Regions from separate parts of the Phosphitispora fastidiosa genome, predicted to be linked through region 1. Evidence: riboswitches for the same ligand, from Rfam matches in the RefSeq annotation. Region 1 holds a riboswitch; each other region holds the start of a gene.
The links. Region 1 has a riboswitch for cyclic di-GMP ahead of Ga0451573_RS16725 (hypothetical protein). Riboswitches for the same ligand answer to the same signal wherever they lie in the genome.

Region 2: it holds a riboswitch for cyclic di-GMP, as region 1 does, so the genes downstream of both, Ga0451573_RS02815 (DUF4912 domain-containing protein) here and Ga0451573_RS16725 (hypothetical protein) in region 1, are expected to answer to the same signal.
Region 3: it holds a riboswitch for cyclic di-GMP, as region 1 does, so the genes downstream of both, Ga0451573_RS17885 (tetratricopeptide repeat protein) here and Ga0451573_RS16725 (hypothetical protein) in region 1, are expected to answer to the same signal.

The regions. Positions count from the first base shown of each region.
Region 1 covers NZ_JAHHUL010000022.1:56,316-66,672, reverse strand. The annotation lists gene lepB (signal peptidase I) at 1-566, opposite strand, end outside; gene Ga0451573_RS16725 (hypothetical protein) at 768-1,067, opposite strand; cyclic di-GMP riboswitch class I at 1,168-1,278, opposite strand; gene Ga0451573_RS16720 (hypothetical protein) at 1,336-1,827, opposite strand; gene Ga0451573_RS16715 (ACT domain-containing protein) at 1,921-2,352, opposite strand; gene Ga0451573_RS16710 (phenylacetate--CoA ligase family protein) at 2,393-3,688, opposite strand; gene Ga0451573_RS16705 (DUF512 domain-containing protein) at 3,802-5,133, opposite strand; gene lgt (prolipoprotein diacylglyceryl transferase) at 5,130-5,894, opposite strand; gene tsaD (tRNA (adenosine(37)-N6)-threonylcarbamoyltransferase complex transferase subunit TsaD) at 6,128-7,153, opposite strand; gene rimI (ribosomal protein S18-alanine N-acetyltransferase) at 7,167-7,637, opposite strand; gene tsaB (tRNA (adenosine(37)-N6)-threonylcarbamoyltransferase complex dimerization subunit type 1 TsaB) at 7,653-8,357, opposite strand; gene tsaE (tRNA (adenosine(37)-N6)-threonylcarbamoyltransferase complex ATPase subunit type 1 TsaE) at 8,338-8,826, opposite strand; gene thiL (thiamine-phosphate kinase) at 8,906-9,934, opposite strand.
Region 2 covers NZ_JAHHUL010000002.1:84,144-94,500, reverse strand. The annotation lists gene Ga0451573_RS02820 (transglutaminase-like domain-containing protein) at 1-825, shown strand, start outside; cyclic di-GMP riboswitch class I at 1,013-1,095, shown strand; gene Ga0451573_RS02815 (DUF4912 domain-containing protein) at 1,452-1,979, shown strand; gene Ga0451573_RS02810 (1,4-alpha-glucan branching protein domain-containing protein) at 1,981-4,806, shown strand; gene Ga0451573_RS02805 (sugar phosphate nucleotidyltransferase) at 4,836-7,256, shown strand; gene Ga0451573_RS02800 (glycoside hydrolase family 15 protein) at 7,269-9,275, shown strand; gene Ga0451573_RS02795 (YdcF family protein) at 9,277-9,885, opposite strand; gene Ga0451573_RS02790 (hypothetical protein) at 10,003-10,254, shown strand; gene Ga0451573_RS02785 (hypothetical protein) at 10,328-10,357, shown strand, end outside.
Region 3 covers NZ_JAHHUL010000027.1:24,335-34,691, reverse strand. The annotation lists gene Ga0451573_RS17905 (S-layer homology domain-containing protein) at 1-1,152, shown strand, start outside; gene Ga0451573_RS17900 (sugar phosphate nucleotidyltransferase) at 1,306-3,825, opposite strand; gene Ga0451573_RS17895 (glycosyltransferase family 4 protein) at 3,840-5,105, opposite strand; gene Ga0451573_RS17890 (carbohydrate-binding protein) at 5,623-5,985, opposite strand; gene Ga0451573_RS17885 (tetratricopeptide repeat protein) at 6,068-7,039, opposite strand; cyclic di-GMP riboswitch class I at 7,180-7,269, opposite strand; gene icd (NADP-dependent isocitrate dehydrogenase) at 7,343-8,638, opposite strand; gene nifV (homocitrate synthase) at 8,754-9,887, opposite strand; gene Ga0451573_RS17870 (S1 family peptidase) at 10,097-10,357, opposite strand, start outside.

The sequences.
Region 1 (10,357 bases):
AATCCAAACCTGTCCAGGGGCCAAAACCTGAAAAACGCCCTTCCTTTGAGATTTTCCAGAGGTAAAAAGCCCCATGCATGGCTGTCAAAACTATAATTACGATTATCCCCCATAACAAACAGATACCCTTCCGGAATGGCAACAGGCCCATAGGTATAATTAAGCCTCTCGGCAATATATGGCTCATCCAGGGGCTTATTATTAACAAATACCCGGCTCTCTTTTACTTCTACAGTATCACCGGGTAAACCCACAACCCGCTTAATCAGGTCATCATCACCCGCTCCCCGCTGCGCCTCCGGAGGGGGCGCAAAGACAACAATGTCGGTCCGCTCCAGTTCCCTGAACTTAAATACAATCTTGTCTACCAGAAGCCTGTCACCGATTTCGAGTGTAGGCAGCATTGACTCTGACGGAATCAGCCTTGCTTCAATCACGTATGTGCGTAAAAAAAAGGTTAATATAAGTGCAAAGAAAACAATCTGTAAAATATCCTTCAGAAACCCCCATACCTTTTGTGAAGAATCCCCTGGTTCATCAATGTTGTCCGAATATTCCTGAGACAACTCAACACCCGCCTCTCTAAATTAGACTTAACTACTCGATGCATTAGACTTAACTACTGCTGCATTAGACTTAATTACTCGCTGCATACCATTACATACCAATATTATATTTTAATTTGGCTCAAAAGAAAACCTGTAGCAGGACAAGATTTAGTAAATAAAAAAACAGCTCAGACTAAGTCCAAGCTGAATTTACCCTTTTTAGATTACTATTTTCCATATGGCGCTTGCCCCCACCACCCCGCCAAATAGAGGCAGGAACTGGCTTACCGCCCAAGTAAGACCAGGGCCGAAGACAACATAAACCGCCATAATGATCACCAGACCCAGTGCTATGTTCTCCGAGATAATCACTACGATAAGAGTGATAACAAAAGCTGCAATTATACTTCCCATCCACGTGGGATAATCTACCACCGGCTCCACTGTATAATAGTACCACCAGGCAAAAGCCCCGAACAATACTGCCAGCAAATGCCTGAAAACAGTGGACGTAGCCATCAGTATCACCTCCATCCTCTTAAATTGTGTGCTATCCGGAGAACACTAAGGCCTGTCTCCGGACGAAAAGCCGAAGACAGGCCGTGAGCCAACCCAATTCTCCGGCAACCCGGCTGTCATGGCATCACAGCGGTTTCACAGCCAACCGCCAATCTGCTTTAGACCCGTGGTTTTGCGTCCCCGTCTTTCGACGGGTTTGCCTTTGTCGGGAAGGGTAAAATACCCTTATTAATTTATCGATGAATCGGGACAAAAACTTTATACCTTTTTAATAATTAACCAACACCGCCCGTGCGTTCCCGTCACTGGTTATAATAGCGCCAACAATATCCCCGGCTTTAATCCGCTCCAGGGAACTGACATCATCTTTGGTACGTACAACCGCATCCTTTTTCACCGCAACATTAGGACTAATCTTGACACTGTTGTCATCCATTTCCTGGTCGATGGTAATAATCCGTTTATCAATATCCACGGCTTTGACCTCTCCCCAGACAATCATCTCTCCGGCTTTGGGGTCCACATTTTCCACATCGGTTTCCTTAAGAGTTTGCGGAGATAAGTCCGACCCTCTTTCACTGGCTTGGAGCTTATTGCCGGAATCGCTTTCATCATCAGCAATCTGCGGCGGCACTGCCTTGATATCCCTGTTTTCCGGGATTACAGTTTTCTCTTCGTTCAGGGAAGTGTAACCGAGGTAACCGCCGATAACCACTGCCACCACAACAAAGAGAACTAAAAACGGCAGGTTCTTCCTCATAGTATTCCCCCCTTAGCAATAAATTTTTTGGTATATAGGCAGTAATTATGCAAAAAGGGGCATTACCCCAAATTCACGGTAACCCCCTCAATTTTATAGTTTATAAACCTCGCTGCCTTTAACCACGTTAACATTGTGCTTCGCCAGAAGTTCTACAGCTTCATCTACCTGTTCCACCCGGAACACGACCAGGGCATCATTTGATGACTTTTCCAGAAAAGCATACAGGTATTCTATATTTATCCCAGCAGAATTTAAAATGCCCATCACCCTGGCAAGGCCTCCCGGATCATCCTGAACTTCCACAGCAATTACATCAGTAATACTCACACTAAACCCATCATCTTTTAGTATCCTGAAGGCCTCTTCCGGCTTATTAACAATAAGCCTCAAAATACCAAAATCAGATGTATCTGCAATGGACAAGGCCCTGATATTTATTCCTGCCTGACCCAGCACCTCTGTTAGTTCAGCCAGCCTTCCGGACTTGTTTTCAAGAAAAACAGAAATCTGTTGTACTTTCAATCGTTTTCCCTCCTTATAGTTCGGTGGTCACAATTCTTCTTTATAATTCCCTATTATCAATGACACGTTTTGCCTTGCCTTCGCTCCGTGGAATCGTCTTTGGTTCCACCAGCTTGATCTTGGCAGATATACCAAGAAGACTGGCTATTTCGTGGCCCAGCTTCCTTTCAAGCTCTTCCATTTTACGTACCTCATCAGAGAACATCTTTTCCGAAACTTCCACAAGTACTTCAAGAGTATCAAGAGTACCCTGCCTGTCAACAACCAGCAGGTAATGGGGTTCGGTTTCCCCGAAATTAAGCAGCACACTTTCAATTTGTGAGGGAAATACATTCACACCGCGTATAATCAACATGTCATCGGTACGTCCCATCACCCGGTCCATTCTCACAAAAGTACGGCCACATTCGCATTTTTCCTCAGTCAGAACAGATATGTCCCTGGTTCTGTATCTCAGGAGAGGGAATGCCTCCTTAGTAATGGTGGTAAAAACAATCTCCCCTTTGGAGCCATAAGGCAGGGATTCTCCTGTCTGTGGATCGATAACTTCAGGGATAAAATAGTCTTCCATAACATGCATCCCGCACTGGCATTCACATTCCATGGAAACACCCGGCCCCATAATCTCACTCAGACCATAAATGTTGTATGCCTTGATTCCCAGATTCTTTTCGAGTTGATCCCGCATTTTCTCTGACCATGGCTCAGCGCCGAAAATACCGGCCTTAAGCTTGCCGTTAACCAGATCTACCCCAAAATCCCCTGCTTCTTCACCAAGGAAAAGGGCATATGACGGGGTACAACAAAGAATGGTGGTACCGAAATCCTCCATCAGCATCAGCTGGCGTTTGGTATTGCCTCCGGAAATCGGAATAACGGACGCGCCCAGCCGTTCCGCTCCATAGTGCAGGCCCAGTCCCCCGGTAAACAACCCGTAACCATAGGCGACCTGAACCACATCTCCTTTGCTGCCGCCAACCATGGCCACACAGCGGGCAATGAGTTCAGACCATGTGTTAATATCGTTTTGGGTATAACCGACAACTGTTGGTTTACCGGTTGTCCCGGAAGAGGCATGAATCCTCACCACTTCTGACATTGGCTCAGCAAACAGCCCAAAGGGATAATTATCTCTGAGATCCTGCTTAACAGTAAAAGGCAGCAGCTTCAGATCCTCCAGAGTTTTAATATCTCCCGGCTCGATTCCCTTATCTTTGAATTTTTCCTTGTAAAACGGTACATTGTCATATACCCGGCGCACAGTTTTCTGCAAACGTTCCAGCTGCAGCTGCCTGAGCTGTTCCCGGGGCATAGCTTCATTCTCAGGATTATACATAATGCCCTCTCCTTTATTTGAACTTTTATGGTCACATTCCCGCTTTGGATTTCTGAAAAATTTTTAATTATTTCCACAAAAACCTACTAAATTCCTGCTTTATTAGAAAAATTTCAGAGAATTTCAACTTTAGCGCCGATTTTTTCCTCTAATTCCAGGCAGCTTCTCCCTGTCAAATCCTTACCCCTGACATCAAAAGCAACAGCCGGAACAATCAGTACATCTCTGCCGGAGTCAATTCTTACACTCTGGGCAGCTGCGACAAAGTCTGCGACCGTTAGCAGCCCGGCGGCTGCAATCGAACCTCCAAAAAAAAGGTTATCCACCGGAATTATATCAATAACACCCCTCTGGGGCGATTTCTCCAATGCCATCCCAAGAACTGCTTCACCCAAAACAGAACACATAAGTTTTAGACGCTTATGCCTGGCTGCCATAGATTCTACGGCAGCAGCCGTTTCCGGAGCAATATCATAATCCATTACAATTCCAGAGGCCTGGCCCTGTTTCTTCTTAATATCAGCCCCAAAGGTATGGCCGTTTCTTTGGATTTCTACCTTCACAGGTCCTCCCTCTCTAATCCTGTTAAAGGCATGTACTCTGGAAAAACAACGGGTTCCGTCAACAGAAAGGAGGATATCATCTCTCAAAAGGCCTGCTTTGTCAGCCGGAGAACCAGAGATAATCCCTGTAACTACTGCTTCAAGATTTTTGATTACAGGCGGCTCCACGGTAACCGGTACCGCTGCCCGGGCTCTGACCGAGGCAATATATGCTGCCAGCTCCTCATGCATTTCAGGCTTGAATTTCAGATTTTCCGGGGTATTCTTAGTGAATCCGGGCAAAAAAACCCGGATAGTCTCACTGCCATATTCCGCGAGGCAGCATACTGTTTCCCCCAGATCCTCCCACCCGATTATATGCGGCATGGCCACAATGCTGCCGTGAAAAGGCACCCCTGCATCGGCCAGGCAGCGCGCTGAACCCACGGCCTGTTCAGCCATGGAGTCATTCATCAGGCGTCTTCTCACCGCCGGGTTAGAACTGTTCAGGGATAAATAAAGCTCCACATCCCCCAGCCCGGCCAGAAAATCGGCTGTCTCCGCATCTATGAGAGTTCCATTGGTAGTAATCTGAATACGTGTTCCGGGGAAATGTTCCCTTATCATCAGGAGTATCTGCCGGATCAACGGATGGGTAAACGGTTCGCCTTCCACAATCCTGGTTACAGACTCTCCAATAACTATTTTATCTTCAGGTGAGATAAACTGCAGGGTTTGGGCCACTTCTTCCAGAGACCGCGGTCCTGTTTTATATATTTGTATGCCCGGGGGGTTATGTCGGTGACTGCAGAACATGCAGCTTACATTACATAAAGATGTTACCGGCAAAATATTCCCCCTGAAAGCAGATTCATATATCAGGTAGTCGGGAGGTTTTATCATTCTCCCCCTCCATGATGTTTCTGTTGGCTTCGCAAGCGGTAGAAAACAATTGCAGCCAGAACAATAATGGCACTTACCAACTGGGATACCGTAACATTTCCAAATACCAGCAGGTTCTCCCGGAAGGATTCCACAATTGATCTGCCAATCCCATAAAGTATCAGGAATAATAAAAATACCTGCCCATCAAATTTTTTACGCTTCCAGACAAACATCAAGACCCCGAAAAGCAAAAACCCGATAGCTGAAGAAAAAAGCTGAGTAGGGTAACGGGCAATCAGGTCAGGACAGGGCGCACCTTCAATATACGGGAAGACGACCCCCAGAAACGACTCGGTTTCTTTTCCGTAACAGCAGCCATTCATAAAGCATCCCAGCCGTACTATCCCATAGCCCAGGGCCAGGGGGGGCGACACCAGGTCAGCCAGGGACCAGAAAGGAAGCTTTTTTCTGATTACATACCAGGTTCCGGTTATGAAACCACCTATCAAAGCCCCATAATAAACGAGTCCGCCCTTCCAGATAGCAAATATCTGGAGGGGTTCCTGCAGATATCTTCCAGGCTCATACACGAAAACGTAAAACAGTCTGGCGCCAACCACTCCGCCCACAACAAGAACAATGACAAGATCCAGTATCCGGTCAGGTTCCATTCCAATGCCCCGGGCGAGTCTTACAGCAACCATCGTCCCCAGCAGAATTGCCAGGCTCAGGGTAAATCCCCAGGCATAGACAGTAAAAGCCCCATATTCAAAAAGCACCGGCAGCAAATAAATTCCCTCCTTTTCCACATCTCCTGTTCCTTACAGAATACATTCTGATGGCACTTTTCCACAAAATCCACACCGGCCTGCTGCTCTGTGGACGAAAGTGTTTTACACATGTAAAACTCCCCGTTTTTCAAGTTATCAACAGACTTATCCACATTATCCACAGGTACTTTTCATCCACAAAACAGGTGTTCCCGGATTCCCTGAAAAATATATTTTTGAGTTCAATAGGCATCTTTACCAAGCTTCAGACCCGGTACAGCATTGAGAGTAAGAGGGGCAAACTCGCGCCGCAGATACCTGTAATAACCGGCACAGGCTACCATAGCGGCATTGTCGGTACAAAAGACCGGTTCCGGATACCTGACACTGATACCAAAAGATTGGGCCCTTCGTGTCAATTCCCGTCTCAGTCCGGTATTGGCTGCAACCCCGCCGGCCAGCAGAACGGTACTTACCCCATATTTCACGGCAGCCGCCACGGTTTTATCGCTAAGTACATCGACCACCGCTCCCTGAAAGCTGGCCGCCAGATCAGTCTGTTCTATCTCTTCACCTCTCATTTTTGCCTTGTTGAGGTAATTGAGAACAGATGACTTAAGCCCGCTGAAGCTGAAATCAAAACTGTTATTCTCCAGGTAAGCCCTGGGGAAATCAATAGCTGCGGGATTTCCCCCGGCTGCCAGCCTGTCTATCAGAGGACCGCCAGGGTATCCCAGTCCCATGACCCTGGCCACCTTGTCAAAGGCTTCTCCGGCAGCATCATCCCGGGTTCTCCCGATGAGTTCATAACTTCCGTGAGCTTGGATAAAGATCAGGTCCGTGTGCCCACCGGAAACCACCAGGCAGACTACCGGAAGCTCCGGAGGCCTGGTGAGGAAATTAGCATAGATATGGCATTCCACATGATTCAGCCCGATAAGGGGCAGGTCAAGAGTGTACGCCAAGGCCTTGGCAGCGGAAACACCGACCAGGAGCGCCCCCACCAGTCCAGGACCGTAAGTTACCGCAACAGCGGTAAGATCCTTAAAAGTAACCCCGGCTTCGTCTAAGCTCTGGCGAATTACCGAGTTTATCAGTTCCACATGCTTCCGGGACGCTATTTCGGGAACCACGCCCCCGAATCTCTGATGCACCGGGACCTGTGATGAAATAACACTTGACATAATTCTGCTGCCATCTGCAATTACAGCAGCCGATGTTTCATCACAAGATGTTTCTATTCCAAGTATGATTGTCTCTGCCGACACTTGACCACACCTTTCAGGTATCTTTGCGAAGGTTCTTCCACATGATAACTGCATCTTCACCGGTATCAGAATAGTAACCGTGCCTGACCCCATGGGAAATAAATCCCGTATTTTCATAAAGCCTCAGGGCTGCAAAATTGGATGGCCTGACTTCAAGAGTCATTTTTTGGCAGCCCCTGCAGAGGGCTTCTTTAAAAAGCTCGCAAAGCAGCGTTCCCCCGACCTGCTTCCTCCTGTAAGAAGGGTGGACCGCGAGTGTTGTCACATGCCCTTCATCAAGGATTATCCACATCCCGGCATACCCGATGACCCTATCCCCTGCAAGTGCAGCAATATAATAAGCAAAATCATTATTGTCAATTTCATGAGAAAATGCCATTCGTGACCATGGCGTAGGAAAAGATGTATTCTCTATGGCCACGACCTCGTCAAGGTATGCCTTACACATCCGCTTAATCCGGACGGGTGTTTTCGTATTATCCATCTGATTCGCCTCACATCATTGCCCGTGTTTTTTCTCCCAGGTAGTTTCAGCCTCCGACTTCCGGAGATATACCGGCTGCATAAAAGTATAATCCTCTGTCTGGCCCTGCTGCAGCTGAACCATCCCAAGTTCGGCAGCAGCCCCGGCCCTGGGAAAACTGTTAATCATAGTCCCGAATAAAGCCCGGGAGCCAAGCCGGGTGATGATAGTATCCCGGTAAACCGGAACTCCGTCACCCAAAAAGATAACATTTTCGCGGTATCGCGATAATTCGTCCAAAAGCTGTTCCACAGGCATGGCCGCCGGTCTTACCAGTTCCTCCAAACCTTCTGGACCTGACCCGTAGATTCCTGCGTAAACCTCATTTCTTCTGGCGTCAAGAACAGGGCAAATCAGCCCCGATGCCCGGTAGTAATTCCAAGCCAAAACCCTCAGGGTAGAAACTCCCACAACAGGTATATCCAACGCCTGGCCCATGGTCTTAGCAACAGCCATCCCAATCCTCAGCCCGGTGAATGACCCCGGGCCGCTGGTAACAGCAATACCATCCAGTTCTGCCGGTTTAATGCCGGCATCATCCAGCACCTGCTGAATCATGGGAATAATGTTCTGGGAATGTGTTTTCAGGTTGTGAATAAACCGTTCCGAAACCAGCCTGTCATCTCCGGCCACAGCTGCCCCGGCCACTCTTGTGGCTGTGTCAATCCCCAATATGTACAATTTTTTTCAACTCCTCAAACAGACCGGCAGTCAGATCGACATAGCTTTGACCACAGGGCAGGAACTCCAGTTCCCTGGAATTATCACCCTTGTCAGCCCTGATGATACTTACCGTTAGGTATTCATCCGGAAGAAGACCGGTGACACGCTCCGGCCATTCAATCAGAGTAACCCCGCTGCCGAAAAGGTATTCTTCCAGCCCCAGCTCATATGCCTCCTCTTCCTCTTCCAGCCTGTAAGCATCGACATGGTATAGAGGCAGCCGCCCTTCATATTCGTTAATTATGGTAAATGTCGGGCTGGTAACATGCTCACTGATATCAAGGCCAAGGGCAATGCCCTTGGCAAAATGAGTCTTTCCCGCACCCAGGTCACCTTCCAGGCAGACTACGCTCCCTGCCCCGAGCATCCTGCCCAGGCTCTGACCTATGGTAATTGTTTTTTCCGTTGAATCACTAAACACCCTCATCCGGTAATCTCCTCCGGCAAAACATGCTTCGCCTGTGGTTATTATGACACCCGTTATATTATAACACCCGGTGATTCTGCTATTCTCCGAAATGGTTATATCCCCGGGGTTTCATCTCTCTGCGCCGGCCTCCGGTATCAACCAGCAGGCAGCCCCGCCCCGGCTCGGCAATCCGGCCAACCTCACAGGGAAAAGCGCCGGCCTCCTTAAGCGCAGAGGTTACTGAGTCCAGGCGGTCCGGCTTCACAGTAAAAACCAGCTCAAAATCCTCCCCTCCGTATAACGCCCACTGGGAGGGGGATACCCCTGCTCCTTCAGCCACCGCAGATACCGCTTCCGTAATAGGGAGGGATGCTTCATACAGCTCGCAGCCGGTACTGCTGGCCAGGCATATTTCCAGAACTTCACTGGCCAGCCCGTCACTGATGTCATTCATGGCACTTATGCACCCCGAGCCGCCCAAAATCCGGCCTTCCCGGAGACGTGCCCTGGGATAAAGGTGGGCGCTGATGACTTCGCTTTCGCGGTTCATCCCTGGTTTCATCCCCGGCATATCCTCAGGCAGAGGTTTGTTAAGGACATACAAGCCGGCTGCCGAGCTGCCCAGAGGGCCGGTAACCATAATTATATCTCCCGGAGAAGCGCCGGAACGGTAGACCACCCGGTCAGGTTCAACATAACCGGTGAGGGCCACGTTAACGGTCAGTCCTTTGGTTGAACTTACAGTATCACCGCCAACAATGTCGATTCCGTATTCTCTGGAACAGTCAATCAAGCCGGAGTACAGTTCTTCGACCTGTTCAACCTCCCAATCTGGAGGAATACTGACAGATACAGCCGCAAAGCCGGGCACCCCGCCCATAGCCGCAATATCACTGACATTAACAGCCATAGCCTTCCAGCCCACCGCCTTCAGGGAAAAGTATTTCAAGCTGAAATGAATATCCTCTACCAGCATATCTGTTGTCATCAGCAAAAACCTGCCGGGTTCCTGTCTCATCACGGCAGTATCATCACCGATTCCCTTTACCACCCTGCCGGAGTGCGGCAGTATTTTTTTGACAAGGATATTAATCAGCCCAAATTCTCCCACTTCCCTGATTCTCATGTTTATTCGGCCTTCCTGTAATAAAATACTAGAATTATTATACCTGTTAACCTTTGCGGTTGCAACCATGGTAAGGTGTTGTACCGTTTTTCCGCACTGCCGCCGGAGAAATCTAACCTTGTTCCTTGCGAAGTTCAGGAACACCGCCAATTCGGCGTCCTGCCTCAGTGGCGGCGCGGGCCATCCGTGGCCCGCGTCCTGAACTTCGCTTAGCGGAACTGCGGTAATATTTCTCACGGCGGCAGTGCAAGGAAAATCTTGTACAACGCCTCACCATATGCCGTGGTCATTAATGCAAAAGAAATTGAAAAATAATATTGACGGGGCTGAACATGCTTCAGAAGTACGGCCTCACTATGAACTGCATGGTTCTCTTAAGATTTTTTTAATATTTGGTTAACAATTAATACATGATGGGAATAT
Region 2 (10,357 bases), on a different contig from region 1:
ATAATCTCAACTGCTATTATTCTTATCACTACATTTGCTCCGACAGCATTTGCCGGGGAGGCAAACATCAGATGGTTTTCCCCTTACACCGAAGGTAATTCGGTGACACTGGCTAGTAACAGCTTTGATACCTGGTTCGGTTTCCAGGGTACTGTTACCGAAAAATATACAGGAATAATTGTCAGGACTGTTCTGGGTGATGACCAGACCTACTACTATTACCCTAAAGTTGGCAATACGGTTGCCGGGGCTGTATACCTGAGATTTGGACAAGGCACATACCGGGTGGATTTCAACCTGGTAAAACCGGGTCAGGCCGGTACGATTGCGTATGATTCGCTGGCCAGAGCACAGATTGAGAACACTGACAACGGTGATAAGAGATATCTGCTCCCTTCATGGGGGATTGAAAGCAATAACCCAGTAATAACCAATAAAGCGCGGCAGATAGTAGGACAAGCCGGGGATGACTACAGCAGGACCAAAGCCATTTTCCAGTGGGTCAGCAAAAACATGGTTTATGACATGGACAAGTTTCGCCGCGGTGAATTTTATGATAATGACGGCGCTGTGAAGGCTCTACAGACCCAAAAAGGGCTGTGCCGGGACTACGCAAACCTGGTTACCGCAATGTGCCGGGCCGAAGGGATTGAAGCCAGGACCGTAATCGGAGAGGCCGGGACCGGGGGAACCTGGTACGGGCACGCCTGGAACGAGGTCCGGATTGGCGATAGATGGGTCACCATGGATACAGTCTGGAAGGTATTTGACCAGGATGCAGGGATTTTTGGAACCACCCATAAGAAAACCCAGGAAGTCTATTAAACATTCCTCGAACCTCCTTTTTTCTGAAGCGACCGCACACGATGCGGTCTTTTTTTTGTGTCTTGATCAAAGAGAGGTTAAACACATAGCAAATTAAAACAATTATACTTGAAATATTTGTTAAGAAAGTATATAATTAATTAATAAAAGTTTCAGGTTACTTACTTCAACTAAGTAAATATCATTATTCAGATAAAGGCAAACCCATTGAGAGGTGGGGGCGCAAAACCACGGGTCTGGGATAATATCCCTGACAGCCGGGTTACCGGAGAATAGCAGCGTGGTGATTTTGGACGGCAATGTGAGCCTGTTCCCGTTAACCCGGGGACAGGCTTGTATTTTTGTTATTTTACAGGCATTTTTTACGCGCATTTTCTGCTTGTATTTTTGCAGGATTTCACCAACTGATGAACATGTGTTTACTTTTTTTACAGGTCTATATCTGCAAATGTCCTTAATTTGACAATATAACAGCAAAAAAAATACAAGGGAAATAAAGGCTTTTTGAGAATACAGTTACAATGAATGATTTTTTAGGTTTGTGAAATTTCTGACAGGTGTAGTTCTTTTTAAAGAAGGTCCGCATATAATGACCATGTATTTATTTTGGGGGAGGAGAGGCTTAGATGAGTGTTACCGTGCCTGAATACGGGTTTCCGGCCAGTTACAATGAAAATTCTGTCATGCTTCTCGTAAGAGATCCACACTGTATTTTTACCTACTGGGAGATTTCCAATGAGCAGATGGACTTGGTAGCCGGGGAATTTGGACGACCCTGGGGGGAAATACAACTTACGCTGCGTGTTTACGACTTGACCGGGCTTGGTGAGGACAGGAATAAAGCCCATGGCAGTTATGACCTCAACGTACATTCCTTGGCAAATAATTATTATATTACTGATGTCAAGGCAAACCATTCTTATTGTGCTGACCTGGGTGTTTTTTCTCCTGACGGCAGGTTTGTCTGCCTGCTCAGGTCTGATGTTATCCAGACACCGCGGGACAGCCTGGCTGACGGCTCGGGACTCGTCATGGCGGATCTGCTGGACCGGTTGTCCGGGAAGAAACCTGCGGAATGGCCGACAGAACAGGAAACCTTCAGCAGTGACGGCGTTTATATCAATTCCAATAATAATGACAGTGAGGAGGATTAAGATGCTAAGAGGCTATCTTGCGCTTGTTTTACATGCACACCTGCCTTACATACGGCATCCTGAAAAAGAGAATTACCTCGAAGAAAAGTGGTTCTTTGAGGCCCTTACCGAAACCTATATACCGTTGATTAAGATTTTTGATGGTTTGTTGGATGATGGCGTGGATTTCAGGGTTACAGTATCCTTGTCCCCGCCATTGATTTCGATGATGGCAGATGACTTGCTGCGGAAGCGCTACCTTATGCACCTCAATCAACTTATTGAACTGGCCGGCAGAGAGACTGAACGGACTGCGGGGAGTGAATTTGAGGACACGGCTCATATGTACCTGGAGAGGTTCCGGGAAATCAGGGATATTTTTGTGAACAGGTATGGAACTAACCTGCTTCAGGCTTTCAGAAAATTCCGGGAAAAGGACTGTGTTGAACTTATCACAAGCTGTGCCACCCACGGTTTTCTTCCTCTAATGAAGAGAAAAGAGAGCATCAGGGCACAGGTTGCTGTGGCTGTGGACCTGTTTACCAGACATTTTGGCAGCCCGCCCAGAGGTATCTGGCTGCCTGAGTGCGGGTATACCCCTGGGATAGATGAAATCCTCAAGGCTTATGGGATCCAGTTTTTTTTCACAGATACCCATGGGATTATGTTTGCAACTCCGAGTCCGGTGCACGGTATATATGCGCCGCTTTACACACCCGGAGGTGTTGCTGCTTTCGGGCGTGACCCGGAAACTTCCAAGCAGGTTTGGGATATGAACCAGGGTTATCCGGGTGATTATTGGTATCGTGAGTTTTACCGGGATATCGGTTATGATCTGGACATCGACTATGTCGGGCCATATGTGGGGGAGAACAACCTGCGTATAGATACCGGCATCAAGTATTACCGCATCACCGGGAAGACGGACCAAAAGGAGGTCTATAACCCTGCAGCTGCGGCGGACAGGGCGGCAGAGCACGCCGCCAACTTTATGTTTAACAGGGAAAAACAGATGCAGCACCTGGCCTCCCGGATGGACCGGCTGCCGATTGTTGTTTCAACTTATGACGCTGAGCTATTTGGCCACTGGTGGTATGAAGGGCCTGACTGGATTGATTTCCTGCTGCGGAAGCTGCATTATGATCAGGACACAGTAAAAACAATTACCCCCTGGGAATACCTGAACCTCTACCCGACAAATCAGGTGGCTTCACTACCTATGGCCAGTTGGGGCCATAAGGGATACAACGAAGTGTGGCTTTCACCTCCCAATGACTGGATCTATCGGCACCTGCACAAAGCCGAGACCCGCATGACAGAGACAGCCCAGGCTAATCCGGGTGCAGAAGGACTCAGAAAACGGGCGTTAAACCAGATGGCCAGGGAACTGCTCTTGGCCCAGAGCTCGGATTGGGCCTTTATAATGAAAATGAAGACGGCAGTAGGGTATGCCGAGAAGAGGACCAAGGACCACATTGCCAGGTTCAGCCGCCTCTATTGGGCTCTTACCAACGATGATCTCAATGAAAATGAAATTTCAGTTTTGGAGCATGCCGACAACATATTTCCGGACATCGACTACCGGGCTTACCAGCCTGATACTCCGACAGTGGTGTCACTCACCAGGCGCGGTCAGGGAACTGTACGTAAGAACAGGAAAATTCTAATGCTGTCCTGGGAATTCCCGCCAAAGACAGTTGGCGGTCTGGCCAGACATGTTTATGATCTCTCAAGGGCGCTGGCTGCCCAGGGGGAGGAAATACATTTGATAACGTGTTATGTTCCGGGAGCCACTGATTATGAGAGGGTTGATGGGGTGCATGTCTACAGGGTCCAGCCCCGGCAGTGCGATTCCGGGAATTTCCTGAGGTGGGTTGAGTGCCTCAATACTGCCATGGTGGAACGGGCTCATGGGTTGGTCAGGGAACACGGCTTTGACCTCATTCATGCCCATGACTGGCTGGTGGCGCAGTCAGCAAAGGATCTGAAGGACAGATACCAGATTCCCCTGGTTTCCACAATCCATGCCACCGAATACGGGAGGAATCGGGGTATTCATAATGACATTCAGCGGCACATAAACCAAATAGAGTGGCAGCTTACCTATGAGTCCTGGGAAGTTATCTGCTGCAGCAGATATATGGCCAGGGAGCTTGCCCAGGTATTTCAGCTTCCCGCTGAAAAGATCAGAATAATTGCCAATGGGGTTGAAATCAAGAATGTTCAGCCAAGAGCGGTTGACCCGGGTTTCCGCAACAGCTATGCAGCGCCAAATGAAAAAATGGTATATTTTATCGGACGGTTGGTAGCTGAAAAAGGGGTCCAGGTTTTGATTAAAGCAGTCCCCAAAATATTGCGGAAGTTTCCCGATACCAAATTTGTCATTTCCGGTAAAGGGCCCTACCAGGACCATCTGGAAAATCTGGCTGCAAAGCTGGGGGTAAGAGAAAAGGTTTATTTCACCGGGTTTGCTAATGATGAAACCCGTAACCTGCTGTTTGCCGGGTCTGATATTGCTGTGTTCCCCAGTTTATATGAACCCTTTGGAATAGTTGCTCTTGAGGCGATGGCCACCAGGGTGCCGGTAATTGCCAGTGAAACCGGCGGTTTGGCTGAGGTTATCGAACACAGGATCGATGGTCTGAAGGTATCTCCGGGTGATGTGGAAGGCCTCGCAGGAGCTGTTGTCAGTCTCCTGGGTGATCCGACCCTGGCACATCAGATAAGCCAGGCAGCCTGGGATAAAGTTAATTCCACATATAACTGGGGCGTGATAGCAGCAGAAACTATCAATGTATACAATGAGATTATTTCTGAGGCAAAAAAGGTAGGCTATGCTGCCGGTTAAATGCAAAATTTGATAGGGAGGTTTGTCTGATGAAGGCTGTGATAATGGCAGGAGGCAAAGGGTCAAGGCTAAGGCCTTTAACGTGCAACAAACCCAAGCCTATGGTGCCGGTTTTGAATAAGCCGGTTATGGAGTATGCTGTGGAACTCCTGAAAAGACACCACATCACAGATATTGCTGTGACCTTACAGTATCTTCCTGAGGTAATCAAAGACCACTTTGGCGATGGGTCAGACCTTGGTGTTAACCTGAGGTATTTTGAGGAAACAATCCCCCTGGGGACAGCCGGAAGTGTGAAAAATGCCGAAGAATTTCTTAATGAGACTTTTCTTGTCATCAGTGGTGATGGGATTACTGATTATGACCTTACTGAAGCGGTTGAATTTCATCGGAAACAGGGCGGCATTGTCACCCTGGTGATGGCCAGAGTCAGGAACCCGCTTGAGTACGGGGTGGTTATGTGTGATAATAACGGACGCATTACACGTTTTCTGGAAAAGCCGAGCTGGGGCGAGGTTTTCAGTGATACTGTGAATACGGGCATATACATCATTGAGCCAGAGATATTCGAGTATTTTGAGAGGGACACGTTCTTTGATTTCAGCAAAGATCTTTTCCCACTGCTTATGTCCAGAGGAATGCCCATGTTTGGCTATGTGGCTGAGGGTTACTGGTCCGATATCGGGAGCCTGGAGCAGTACCGCCAGACCCAGTATGACCTGATGGATGGCTTGCTCCAGGCAGCGATTCCAGGGAGAGAACTGGCCGAAGGCATCTGGGTAGGGCAGGGTACGGTCCTGGAACCCGGTGTCAAGTTTGCCGGAAGGCCTATTTATATTGGGAATAACTGTAACATAGAAGAAGGTGTTGAAATAGGGAGCTATACGGTGCTGGGTAACAATAACACTATCAGGGCCGGAGCCTCCCTTAAACATACCGTGGCCTGGGACGGCAGCTTTATAGACATTGGTGTTGAGCTGCGGGGAGCGACAATATGCAATCACAACAGGATAATGGCCGGGACGGCCATGTTTGAGGGGGTTGTTACCGGAGACAACAATTACTATGGCAAAAGAGTGATTGTGAAACCCCGAGTTAAAATTTGGCCTGATAAGATGGTTGAGGATTATACGATTTTAACCGAGTCCCTTATTTGGGGCGGAGACCGCCGTAAGAGTCTGTTTTCAACACATGGGGTTGCCGGACGGGTAAATGTGGAGGTCTCCCCGGAAATGGTTGTCAGGCTGGCGGTTGCCCATGGTTCAACAATACTTCGGGGGTCCCATGTTGTGGTCAGCAGTGACTGCCACAGGCCTTCAGAGGTTATCAAGAAAGCATTTACACCAGGCCTTCAGGCTGCCGGAATCAATGTATATGATGTGGGTGTGGCTACGACCCCGATTACCCGCTATGCCGTCAAGAGTCTGAACGCAAAGGCCGGAATTCACATCAGGATGCTTCCTCCACACGACCGCGGCAGGATTATCATTGAATTCCTTGATGAAAAAGGGATCAACATCAGCAAGGATTTTGAGCGCAAGATTGAGAATACATATATTCAGGAGGATTTCCGGAGAGCGGATATCAGGAACCTGGGAGAAGTCAAATATATGCCGCAGATGGCGGAAGCTTACAGAGAGGGACTACTGCGCAATATTGACAGGGATATGGCTAAAAGGTGCCGCGCCCGTCTGTTGGTGGCGTATGACTATCAAAACCTCGGCTGGTTTCTTCCTCCTCTGTTTGAACAGCTCGGATGCCAGGTGACTACCTTGAATGCTCCGGATTACTCCCGGGAGGATATAGCGGCCCTGGTCAGGGAAGGTCACCTGGATATGGGGGTACTGCTCAGCAGTAATGGTGATGATGTTATCCTCTTTTCACCCTCAGGGGAAATTATCAGTGACGATAGACTGATGATTCTTTGGGCATATGTTTCTATGGCCCGGAGCGGAGACGAAAAAATCGGTGTCCCGGTTACGGCATCATCTGTTATCGAAAACCTGGCTTTGGCAATGGGAAGAAAGGTTATCAGGACAAAAGTGCATCCGCGGGCAATGATGGAAATATCCAGCGAAAGCCTGTTCCAGCCTTTTTATGATGGAATATTTATTTTCCTGAAGGTTCTGGAATACCTGCTGGAAAAAGATACCGACCTGGCACGGCTGTTCCATAGGCTGCCCGGATCCTGTATTTACAGAAAAGAGGTGCAATGTCCCTGGTCGGAAAAAGGCACGGTTATGAGGCGGCTAATAGAAGATGCCGCAAACGGAAAAGTTGAATTGATTGACGGAATAAAAATTTACGCCGACGAGGGCTGGACACTTGTCCTCCCTGACTGTGAGGAGCCTGTTTTTCGGGTTGTCAGCGAGGCGGCCACCATGGAGGCTGCCCAAAGGCTTACCGATTATTATACCGGCAGAATAGAAAAGTACAGGTCGGCAGTTTAAAGGGGGATTTTTGTGCCTAGGCAGTTGGTAATTGGAAATGGCGGAATGCTGGTTAATTTTGATTCAGGGTATAACATGAGGGATTTGTACTACCCGTATGTTGGGCAGTGGAACCATATTCAGGGAAATAAAAATAGCCTCGGAGTGTGGGTGGAAAACAGCTTTTCCTGGTGTGATGAAACCTCCTGGAAGAGAAAGCTCAGGTATATCAAAGAAACCCTCGTTACCTGTGTAACCCTGGTAAATGAGGGGCTGGGAATATCACTGCAAATTAATGATACTGTTCACTACAATGACAGCATCTACCTGAGGAGGATGACTGTAAAAAACCTGACTGATCATAAGAGAGAGGTCAGGGTCTTTTGTACTCATGATTTTTCCATAGATGAAACTGAGGTGGGGGATACTGCGGTATATGAACCTGAGATGGGTGTAGTTTATCACTACAAAAAAGGAAAGTACTTTATGGCCAACGGCTATTCCGGTGCTGGTGGAATCTTTCAATATGCCACCGGGACCAAGAGGTTCAGAGGCGCCGAAGGGACATGGAGGGATGCCGAGGATGGACACCTCCAGGGAAATCCCATCGCTCAGGGGTCGGTAGACAGTACTATTAGTTTTCGTACCGACCTGGATGCGGGGGGGAGTGATGTCATCTACTACTGGATAGCTGTCGGCAAGAATTATCAGGAGGCTGTCAGGCTCAATGAATACGTACAGAAGAGGGTTCCGGGGACCATTATTGAGTCGGTGGAGGCTTACTGGAGACAGTGGGTTAATAAGATAACCTATGATGACTTATCAATACCGGAAGATATTATGGGACTGTATAAAAGAAGCCTCTTGATAATACGTACCCAGGTTGACAGGCGCGGTGCCATTACGGCGGCAAATGACTCGGATATTATGCAGTATAACAGGGACCATTACAGTTACTGCTGGCCCAGGGATGGGGCCCTGGTGTCTTTTTCGCTGATCAGGGCGGGTTACCCTGAAATGACCCAGGCTTTTTTCAGGTTTTGCGAGAATGCCCTGACATCAGGAGGGTTCCTGCTGCACAAGTACAACCCTGACGGTTCGGTCGGATCAAGCTGGCATCCTTGGATTAATAACGGCAAATCCCAACTACCCATTCAGGAGGATGAGACAGCGCTTGTCCTTTTTGCCCTGTGGGAGTATTACAGGCATACCAAGGATATAGAATTTGTGTTGCAGCTTTACAGGTCCCTGATTCGTCCGGCAGGAAACTTCATGGTGAAGTTTATGCGGGAGGAATACAATCTCCCTTATGAAAGTTATGACCTGTGGGAGGAAAGACGCGGTATTTTTACCTTTACCGCCTCAGCGGTATATGGTGGATTGGTAGCGGCAGCCAATTTTGCCAGGCTTTTTGCCGATCACCGGTCAGCCGAACTCTTTACCGGAGCGGCTGAAAGGGTGAAACAGGGGATTCTGGAGCACCTTTATGACCAATCCCTGAACAGGTTTATCCGTGGCGTGTATGTCAGTGACGACGGAACCCTGGAAAAGGATCTCACACTTGAAAGCAGTATGTACGGGGTGGCTAAGTTCGGTGTTCTTCCTCCAGATGATAAAAGGGTTGTTGCTACAATGAAGGCAATAGAAGCAGGTCTCTGGGTGAAGACTGATATCGGTGGGGTAGCGCGCTACACCAATGATTATTATTTCCAGAAATCCAGTGATATTGCCAAAGTCCCGGGGAACCCCTGGTTTATCTGCACTTTATGGTTAATTGAATGGTATGTTATGTGTGCCGGTACAGTTGAGGAACTGAACAAACCTCTGGAAATGCTGCAGTGGGTGACCCGAAATGCTATGCCCAGCGGTATCCTGCCCGAACAGATACACCCATATACGGGTGAGCCGCTGTCTGTGGCGCCCCTGACCTGGTCACATTCGTCATATGTGCTTACTGTAAGGAATTTGATTGAGATTATGACGGAACTTACTTGTCCGCGGGTATGCTGGCTGCCGGCGGAGAATAAAGCTACTCCTTAAGCTATCTGGTTAGGTTCAGCTGATACAGCCCCAGCTTGACATATTCGGTTACAACCAGCTTGGCCATGCGCAGTTGGTCTGTCCCGGAGGCGCTGTAGAATTCGCTGTCAGGGACCGGGGCAGAAATGACTGTGATGCCTTTGTCTGTAAACATGGTCGTGGCCCGCCGGGAATGGTATGGGGAAGTGACCAGAACCACTGATTGCAGCTTTTTTTCCAGTAGAATTTTCTTTACGAACAGGGTATTCTGCCAGGTAGATTCCGAACTTTCTTCAATGATAATTTCCCTTTCGGAGAACCCGGCACTTACTGCCATTTCAGCCATTTCACCCGCTTCAGAGGGGTTACCCCAAAGGTTTCCGCCCGAAAAGATGAGGTACTTGCCATAGCCCTGCTGAAAGAGGTCTACACCATACCGGTAGCGCTCCAGGGTGCTTTTGCCCAATTTCCCTTTGGCCTCCCACCCGCCGCCTAACACTACGACAGCATCAACCTGGTGCAGCGGGTCACTTATTACCAGCGGACCGGCCAGAAACTGCACCAGGGGAGTATAGAAAAATGCGAGTACCAGCACGACGGCGCTGATACCGATTACCTTGAGTCTCGTCAATTTGGTTCACCCCCGGCGGGATATCTAATATGCAGGATATTTTCTACATTGTTGGCAGGAAGTCCTGCTGTATTTTTTTTTGCATAAATCACACACTAAGGTTGAGGTGATGTAATTTTGGAAATTGGCTGCCCGCTCTGCAATGGATTAATAGATTTTTCACAGCCTTGTCCGTTATGCGGCAGCGTTATGGAAGACTCAGGCATGCTGGAGGATTATTACGGACCATACAGCCCTTATGGAAAAATTGAGCTCTATGAGCCGGATAAAGACCTGCAGACGACCGGTATGATTGCCTGTGTCCATCTATTTGCCTGTCCGGAATGTGGTTATGATAAAAGGATCAGCTTTCCGGAAGTCACATTATAGTATTGTACTTTTACCGGCTGCCGTTTTATAATAAGAAAAGGAGTTGCGAAATGTGACGAAAAAGGTGAGGTAAATGGGTTATCTGTTGTTTATTATCCCTGCA
Region 3 (10,357 bases), on a different contig from region 1:
CTGGTTAATGACCAGGTGACTCTAACTATCCAGAACGGAAAAGTCACCAAAATATCCGTCCAAAATAGAAATGTCAGGGATACGGTCAAAGGAACAGTGCTGGCAGTTGACACGGCAAATAGGATTATTACTCTGGAAACCGAAGACGGGGATGTGGAAATCTACGAAGTTTATTCCAGAGCCGAGTTTTATATTGATAATGATACCACCTCAGACATAGCTGATGTAGAGCGAAACCTCAAAGTAGAAGTACAGCTTCTCAATGATGAGATAATCTATCTGGAAACCAAAAATACTGTGGAAGGCACTGTTGTCACTATTGATGCCGACCGTGACCTGCTTACTGTAAACACCATTAGTTCCGGAACCAAGACATATGTCCTCTCAGATGACATTGATGTTAATATTAAGGGCGTCAGCAGCCCTGATCTCGATGATCTGGATAAAGGGGATTATGTTGAATTAAGGTTTGAAAGCAGTGAAAGCAAGGTGGTTGCAGATATCAATGTGAAAACCACCCTCAATTATCGGGTGATCAGGGTTTATGAGGACCCAGACAAACTTAAGGTAGAAGATGATGACGGTGATTCTTCATATCTTTATTTGGAAAGCCAGGTCACCCTAACTGTCCCGGGAATAAACTCCCCTGATGCCGAAGACTTCAGCCAGGGGGATTTGGTAAAGGCTGAATTTATGGGCAGCAGGCTGGTTAAGGTTGAATCTGTCCCGGTTACCTTCGGAAAAATTACTACAATAAATACATACACAAAATCCGTTACTCTAAGTACCTTTGCAGGGAAAACAGAAACCTTTGTCTTTGACAGTGACAGTGAAATTGTCAAAGACGATCGGGAATTCAGCCTGGTAACCGCTCTCACTACAGGAGACCGGGTCGAGGTTAAAGAAAACATTGATGGTGGGAAAACGTTTACCGTACTGAATAAATGCAGCGGCAAATTCCAGTCCCGCAATGACGCAGGCACCAAAATTTATGTAACGGAAAATACCGTTACCTGGTCTACCTACAACCTTAGCCCAGATGCATATATCCATTCAGGCAGCGCTTCTCTGAGCCTGGATAACTTCTCACAAAACGATTCAGTTGACCTGTACGTCCTGAATAATACCGCATATGAATTGGAGAAGAAGTAGTGTAAAGGGGCTGATAAACGGCGTCAGACTGTTGATAAAGTCTTGCATTGTTTTTGAGACTTAAAAATGTTATTAAGAAATGGGTAGATGTGTTATGGAAGGCGGAGGCGTTGCCCGCCGGAAGAACTCATCTGCCCATTTCCATGTTACATTTTAACTGTTTTTCAACTGATTAATCCTGTCAATATAAAAGTCAGCCAGGCTTTCGGCAAATTCGTAAGAGTATCCCTCGGAATAAACGTGATACCTGGGTTCTTCGGCATCGGGAAGTACCAGCGCCCACCCGTTGTCATGGTAAACCTTTACTCCATCCAGCAGTTCCACTTCCTGACCACTGCTTTCCTCAATCAGTTTTCTCATTACCCTGCCTTTGGCAGTCCACGGGCAGTCCGTCTCCTTTTTAATCATATTTATCTCAGGCAGTGCCGCAATTATGTCAACAAGATCAGTGTCCCTGGCAGCCATGTAATCCATAATCCGGACAACTGTTGAGATGGCATCAAAGGTAACTACAGACTGGTTAAACTGCCCCTGGGCTGCGATGAGCTCAGGCTTCATGGTTTCGTGCATAAATACCACAGGTGAGGTTTTCGTCCTGATAACTTTGCCATTTCTGATTTCTGCCAGGGATTCCACCACCCGGCTCCCTGTTACCGGAACTGCTACCACCGGATCCCGGGATGAATCCAGGATAACTGCTGACATCAGTGCTGTAAAGAGCGGTTCATCCAGAATCCGTCCGGACCCATCTATTAAAATGACATGTTCGGCATTACTGTCAAATACAACCCCCATATCCGCACCTGTCCCTGCCAGTTCAGGCGCAATTTTCTCAGCAACAGTCATCATCTGCTCAAACTCAGCATACCCATCAGGTCTGCCACCAGCTATTTCAGGGCTGTTCTCCATGATGTGGCCTGTCCCCGGTGCAAAATTGACTAATTCACAGCCCAATTCCCCAAAAACACAGGGAGCAATAGACTGCAGGCTGTCTCCTGGCAGGATAGCAGCTATCCGGTACTGTTCTTTCCTGATATCATCCCTGCAAACCATATCCAACAAACTGCGGATATATGATTCGGTGAGTCCGGGCATATATGTTGCAACACCCACCTGGTGTTTGGTTTTGCGTTGGAAATCGTCCCTTTCAAACTGGTTCTCAATTTTTCGTTCCATATCTCTGGAAATCATGGCCCCGTTTGCGGTAAAGAAATTGATGTTTATTGTCTCCGGGTCGGCAGCCGATGATTTTACGTGAATCCCCCCTTTGGCTGCAACAGCCCGAACAGCATGCCTGTGTACCGGAGTTACCAGAGTTCCGCCATCTGTCACCATTACCCCAACTGACATCAGACCCGCGATAATAGCGCTCTTAATCATTTTGGTGCTCCGGTGGTAATCACTGCTTACCAATACAGTAGCCCCGGAACCGGCAATAGTGCCGTAAACAGCCCCCAGTTTGGCGGCACACTCTGCGGTAAGGTTAGTATTCACTTTTCCGGAGACACCGTCAGTTCCGAAGAGATTACGGCAGGCCTTTGTCCCCCACACTAGATGGGTATCAACAACCGTACCCTTTTCCACCAGCTTGTGTGGCCAGATATTGGTGTTGGGTTTAACCCGCGCATTTTCTTCGATGATACTCTCTTCACCAATAACTGCACCCTCAAATACCGCTGCCCCATCCTTTATTGTGACCCGGCCACAGATGACAGCGCCCCTTATTTCGGCCTGTTTGCCAACATGTGAACCGTTCCAGACCACTGCCCGTTTTATCGAAGCATTATTATCCACCCTGCAGCCGTTGCCTACTACCACATGTGGACCAACTACCGCTCCCGGACCAATATGACAGTCAGCGCCAATAATAACCGGAGCCTTTATAATGGCAGCCGGGTCGATCCGACAGTTTTCACCGGTATATATACCGTTACCCGCGGAAGCCGTCCTGACCTCAAGATTAACCTTGCCTTCCATAGCTGCAAAATGGGCTTCCTGATACTGTTTCAGGCTACCGATATCACACCAGTATCCTCTCAGATTTACCCCAAAGAGAGGCATATTCTCCCTTAGCAGGAAGGGGAAAAGGTCTTTACTGAAATCAAATTTGGTATCTTCCGGAATATATTTTAAAACTTCCGGCTCCAAAATGTATATCCCGGTATTTACAGTATCACTGAAAACCTCTCCCCAACCCGGTTTCTCCAGGAACTGCCTGATGGCTCCCGAATTCTCCGTAATCACAACGCCATATTCAAGGGGAATCTCCACAGGGGTAAGTACAATTGTAGCCAGAGCCCCCTTTTCGCGGTGGAATCGGATGGCCTCTGTCAGATCAAAATCAGTCAGAGCATCTCCACTGACAACAATAAAGGTATCCCTCAGGAACCCCTTAGCGTTTTTGACACTGCCTGCGGTGCCCAAAGGGGTGTTTTCGATAAAATATTCCATGCTGACTCCAAAACCGGACCCGTCACCAAAATAGTTCTGTATTTCCTGCGGCATATACTGAAGAGTGACACCAATTTCATTAATTCCATGCCGTTTCAGAAGCTCCACCGTATATTCCATTACCGGCCTGTTAAGCATCGGCACCATCGGCTTGGGCCGGTTACAGGTCAGCGGCCGAAGGCGTGAACCTTCTCCACCGGCCATAATAATTGACTGTACCAAGGTATCTTCTCCTTTCAGTGGACTCTCTGCCCGGGAACATTTGCCCTGCCAAGGCTTTTTACTTTTTCATAAAGAGCCGAGAGAGGATCTGCTGCCCTCCAGGTATCAGTATGCCAATCCGCCCTTTTGGACTGAGTGATTACTGCTTCATAAACTTCCAGGGTCTGGCCGGCAACCGAAAACCAACTATATTTATTTCTGGCCTTTTCGTAACCGTTTTTACGCAGACGGTTTGCCAGCGCCGCATCCCCAAGTACTGCCATGATGTTATCTGCCAGTGAATTGGCGGAACCCACATAACATTTCATCCCATCCCGACCGTGTTCCACTATTTCACTCAGCCCTCCGGTGTCAGAGACTACCACCGGTGTCTTCGCTGCCATCCCTTCCAGAGCAACTATACCGAAGGGCTCATACAGGCTGGGAAATACAGCGGCACTGCTCTGAGCAAACCAGCGGTTTCTGGTAGCATCATCCACATAACCGGCAAAATAAAAGCGGTGTCCGAGCCGCTTTTCCCGCACCATACTGCGCAGGTGCTCTTCATAGGGGCCGGTACCGGCCACGACAAATCTGGCCTCAGGAAAGTATGACAGTATCTTGGGTGCAGCCTCAATTAGCACCTGTACCCCTTTTTCCCGAACCAGTCTGCCAATAAAGAAAATATATTTTTCTGTGCCCTTGTGACGGTAATCAGAACCAGTCTCAAAATCCTCAATAGTAACACCATTTGGTATGATCCTCAGCTTGTCCTCAGGAAGCTGGAAAAAACCCTTCAGTTCCCTATGCATATAAGTACTGCAGACTATTACTTTCCAGGCTTCAAAAGTGAGATACCACTCGACATCACTGATATACCTCTGGTTCTCATTGTGCAGTCCATTGTTGCGCCCAAATTCCGTTGCATGAATTGTAGCCACCAGGGGCACTCGGAATGAATGCTTCAGCGCCCGCCCCGCAAATGCAGCCAGCCAGTCATGGGCATGAATGATATCAACACCCTTGATGGTGTTAAGCAGAGTTACTGCATATTCAAGCATCGAAAAATTAAGGTGCAGTATCCATGTCCTGAAATCTGGGGCTGAGATGCTGTAAGGATAAATCCGGTGTACCCGGACACCTTCATTTTCCTCATAGGGCACAGCATCATCCGCGCCGATTGTAATAACATGAACCTCCGCCCCATGCCTGGCAAGAGCCTTGGACAGGTGATACACATGCTGGGCCAATCCCCCAACGTTTTTGGGAGGGTACTCCCAGGATAACATCAGTACCTTCATCTTTGAACTCCTCCTTATTTCCTCTCCAGCTTATTTTACCTTAGGAGTAAATCCTTTATTCTCTATGGTGACGTATAGTATAGATTTTTCGCACTACCGCAGAAATTCTCGTACAATACGCCACCAAATTAGTAAAATTAAGGCAGGTAATTTCCCGAGTAACTTGGGAGATTACCTGCCGGTTATGATTTTCATCACCTAACCACCTTAAAAACAGGCTTCGGCGAAATACCCGCTTCTCTATATCTGGCAGTATGCCAGGGCTGTTTTTTGGAGCTGTTTAGCAGCTTATTAAGATAGGGGCAGATGTGTTCTGAAAGGCGGTGTCTGTCGTCAACCGGTCCAAACCCGCTTTAGTGGGTTTGGGTAACCGGTTGAGATGTCGGGGGCCCCCCCAATCCGTCGAAACCCCGGCCTTTTTAAAAGCCCGGGGTTTCGGTAACGGATTGGGGGCCCGCCGTAAGAACACATCTGCCCCTATTTACATTGCCGTTAAATAGCTCCAAAAATTACAGCCCTAATACTGCTTCCCGTCATGAATCTCAAAACTCCAGTTATGACCCCAGTTATTATCCCAGTGCTCCGCCCCATCCTTAAAACAGAAGTTTAATCTGGTAGCATCATCGGCATGCAGGGTTTGTTCCCAGCCGCGCCCGGTGCGTAGCATTTTCAGGTCTTTTATCCCATGCCACTGATCGTGAAACCCAAAACCGGCATGTAGATAAACATCCTGTGCTCCGGATCTTGACAGGAGGCCATCATATATAATATTAACGTGCTCTCCAAGGGTGATGGGAGTGGGATAAACATTGACACCGCTAACGTCATGCATGCCATCGGAACTGCTATGGCTCACATGGTCATAATCTAAATGGTCCATCAAATTTCCCCCCTAATATTTTTCTGTAATTAGTATTCATATACCAGGGGGTTTTTATATGTGGTAAATAATACAGCTAAGATTATTCACCCGAAAGCTTCACGATTGATTTTACAATCGGGTCAATCTTTTGAAGGTTGTATTGGGAGTTGAGCTTGAACCCTCCTGCCAAGAGCCTTTCAGATGCATTCCGGGATCCAGTCCGCACTTGGTCTATGTAGGTCTGAGCGCTCATATTGTTGACATTAGGGTCTTTTACCATAAGGTTATTTGCCGCTCCTGTAACGCCATTATAAAGATTCAGTCCCAGGGCCTTGTCTTTTTCCTCTATTACCTGAGCGCTGTGAAAAAGCTGAATCAGTGTCTCTGACTGGGGATAAAAGGCCCGGTATATATTGTAGGCCTCATCTTTTCTGCCTGAAAGATAGAGCGCCCAGGCGTAAGATTCGGTGATATCCTTGTCTCTAAACTGGGAATTATAAAGTTCCCCAAGAAGCCCGAGACCTTGATTCATGTCACCTGTATCAATTTGTGCCTTTGCCAGCGCCAGTTTCTTGAAAGGATCTGAAGGATCGATATCAAAATGGGCTTTTGCGGTTCTGACATATCTTTCTTTTTCAGTATTGTTTAGTCCCTCAAGGTGATATTTAAAATCATATGCTGCACTCAATACCTCATACAATTTTTCTTTGGCAGCATCGTAACCGTAGGCATCATATACTGCACTGTTCACAGAATCCGCGTTGCCCTTATGCTCCTTCTGAACCATTTCATAAGCTGCTTCACCCAGGTTAATAGCCTCATTCCATCTACCGGCCATAATCTGGTCAACCACCAGATTGATTTCGCTATCCAATTCTTTTTGCAGCGCTTCCCGGGACTTGGCAGGGGCCTTAACTGCAGACTTGTTTTGATAGACTTTGTCCGAGACAGTTTCCGGCTTTTCCCGGGAAGGAAGTATGGAACTCAATTTGGACAGGTTAAAAGAACAGCCACTGACAAATACAAGAGATGTCAACAATACCAGACCCAAGACAAATGGTTTCCTTGTCATTAAAAAGTACCCTCCCTCGATCTTTTAATTTCTCCGGCAGCCCTTCAGGGTTTTTGGCAAAAACTCGTCCTAAAAATAAGGAGACCAGTCTTCTCGGAAAAAGACCGAAGAAAGACTGGTTTGCTTGTAAACCGTTAAACTTCGGTAACCCGGCTGTCCTTTAATAAACATACCTTATAGGACCCGTGGCTTTGCGTCCCCGTCTTGCGAAGGGTTTGCCCTGTCGGTTTTAAAATTCTGTTATTAAATATATCGTCAAATATTTAGGCTAACATTAGTGTTTTCAAAACATTTCTCCTAAAATTACAGATTCTTTATCAGCTCATCACCGAATTCAGAGCACTTTACTTCAACTGCCCCATCCATCAACCTGGCAAAATCATAGGTGACGACCTTGCTTTCAATAGTTTTTTCCACTGATCTGTAGATGAGGTCTGCAGCCTCCTGCCACCCCATGTATTCCAGCATCAGAACCCCCGAAAGCAGCAGAGAACCCGGATTGACCTTGTCAAGACCGGCATATTTAGGGGCTGTGCCATGGGTTGCTTCAAATACCGCATGACCCGTCATGTAATTTATATTTGCCCCCGGGGCAATACCGATGCCTCCCACCTGTGCTGCCAGAGCATCGGAAATGTAGTCGCCGTTAAGGTTCAATGTGGCAATGACATCATACTCTGCCGCCCTTGTCAATATCTGCTGCAGGAAGGCATCAGCAATAACATCCTTGACAATAACCCTGCCGTCTTTTTCAGCTTCGCTCTGAGCCCTGTCGGCAGCTTCTTTGCCCTGTTCAGCGCTGATTCTATCATATTGGGTCCAGGTAAATACCCGGTCACCAAACTCTTTTTCCGCAACCTCATAGCCCCAGTTCTTGAATGCCCCTTCGGTAAACTTCATAATATTGCCCTTATGTACCAGGGTCAGGCTCTTACGATTGTGCTTTATGGCATATTCGAGACCGGCCCTCACCAGCCGTGCTGTACCTTCTTTGGAAACAGGCTTGATGCCAATTCCTGAGGTTTCCGGGAACCGGATTTTTTTCACTCCCATTTCTTCCGTAAGAAAACGAATTACCTTCTTGACTTCATCACTACCTTCAGCCCATTCAACACCGGCATAAATATCTTCTGCATTTTCACGGAAGATAACCATATCCACAAGCTCGGGATTTTTCACCGGAGAAGGAACCCCGTTATAGTACCTTACCGGCCTAAGGCATACGTATAGGTCGAGTCCTTGTCTCAGAGCAACGTTAAGGGAACGTATCCCTCCCCCAACCGGAGTCGTCAGTGGTCCTTTGATGGCAACAATATACTCCCTGATTGCAGTCAGGGTGTCATCCGGCAGCCATTCACCCGTTTGGTGAAACGCTTTTTCCCCGGCAAGCACCTCAAACCACGCGATTCTCTTTTGGCCTCCATATGCCTTGTCCACCGCAGCATCAAGCACCCTTGATGCCGCAGCCCAAATATCCGGACCTGTCCCGTCCCCTTCAATAAATGGAATTATGGGATAGTCAGGAACAGTTAAGCAGCCGTTCTGAAAAATAATTTTTTCTCCTTCTTTTGGCATGTCATAATTACTGAATAATGCCACAACCTCTCACCTCTTCATCTTTGTCTGTAAACGGGTAATTGACCCTTTAAACATTTTACCCTATATTGCTGATTATTTCCACTAAAAAAGAAGACGCCTCAATGGAGGCATCTCTTTACACCTGGGAACCATACACATCCTCATAGATATATATCAGCTCTTTATCAAACAGCGACCTTTTAAGGTCAACTGCAGTAGAACGAACCCTTCGCAGCAGTTCATTGGCCTCTTCTTTGGTAAGATGAATCCCATATTCAGCGAATTTCACTATCAGGGACTTGGTACCTGAGTGCTTTCCTATGATAATCTGTCTTTCCAGACCTACGTCCTCCGGCGCAAAAACCTCATAAGTCAAGGGGTTTTTGATGGCCCCATCTGCATGTATCCCCGATTCATGGGCAAACATGTTCGAACCCACTATAGCCTTCCAGGCAGGAAGTTCCCGTCCTGAAGCCAGAGAGACATATTCGGCTACCGTCCGGAACATCTCGGTCTTGAAGCCCAGGTCAATTCCACCTATATGCTTTAAGGCCATGACGACTTCTTCAAGTGCGGCATTGCCCGCCCGCTCACCCAGTCCCAATACCGTAACCCCGGCATGTGTGGCTCCTGCCTTAATGCCGGCCAAGGTATTGGCTGTCGCCATGCCAAAATCATTGTGGGTATGCATTTCTACTTCCAGGTTCGTGCTCTCTATCAGGGTTTTAACCCGGTCATATGTGATGAAAGGGTCAAGAATCCCGATGGTATCACAATAGCGAAGCCTATCCGCTCCTGCCTTTTTGGCTTCGGCGGCAAAACGAATCAGAAAATCCATGTCGGTCCGGGAAGCATCTTCAGCGTTAACCGAAATATACAGCCCTGCCTTTTTTGCAAACTTTGTTGCCTGGATCATATTTTCCAGGACCCGCTCCCGAGTTGTCTGAAGTTTATGCTGGATATGTATGTCTGATGTCGAAATCGATATTGCCACTGCATCTACACCGCAGTCTATACTGTGCTCAATATCTGAAATGACCGCCCTGTTCCAGCCCATAATGCTTGCCTTAAGACCGAGTTTGGCGATATCCGTGATAACCTTTTTTTCATCCCCGCCCATTACCGGTACCCCGGCTTCAATCTGGTGGACCCCGATTTCATCCAGAAACTTGGCTATTCTTATTTTTTCCTTGTTTGCAAATACCACACCGGCAGTTTGTTCTCCATCGCGCAGTGTCGTATCAACTATCCTGATATTCTGCTCCGCCACATGTTTCCACCTCTTCTTTCGCTGTCTGTTTAGCTGCAGCCCATAATTTTATGTATTGGTCCTTTTTTAAGAGAGCCATTTGTTAATATTTTACCATGAAAGGCATTAATTGAGAAGTAAAAAATCTGCCGCATCAGCATTTTATGCCGAGTCACTCTTTTAAATAAAAAAATTGGCCCCTTTTGCCAGGAACCAATATATACAATTTCTTAAAAAGTTATATCCATTTTATCCATCACATTTTGTATTTTGTTAAATACTGTCACTTTATCTGAGCCGGCGAACAAAAGTCCAACCGCCCGGCGCTTATCATCAACTCCCAATGCGCCGCTGTCTCCTCCCTGTGACATCTCACTGGCCAGTATCTGGTCGTGAAACTCCGCCTCTGTACCGTCTCCCATTTCAACTGATACAGTTGCATTGACAACCTTTACTGTCCCCTTGGTTACTCCTGTTGTGCGACCGCTTTT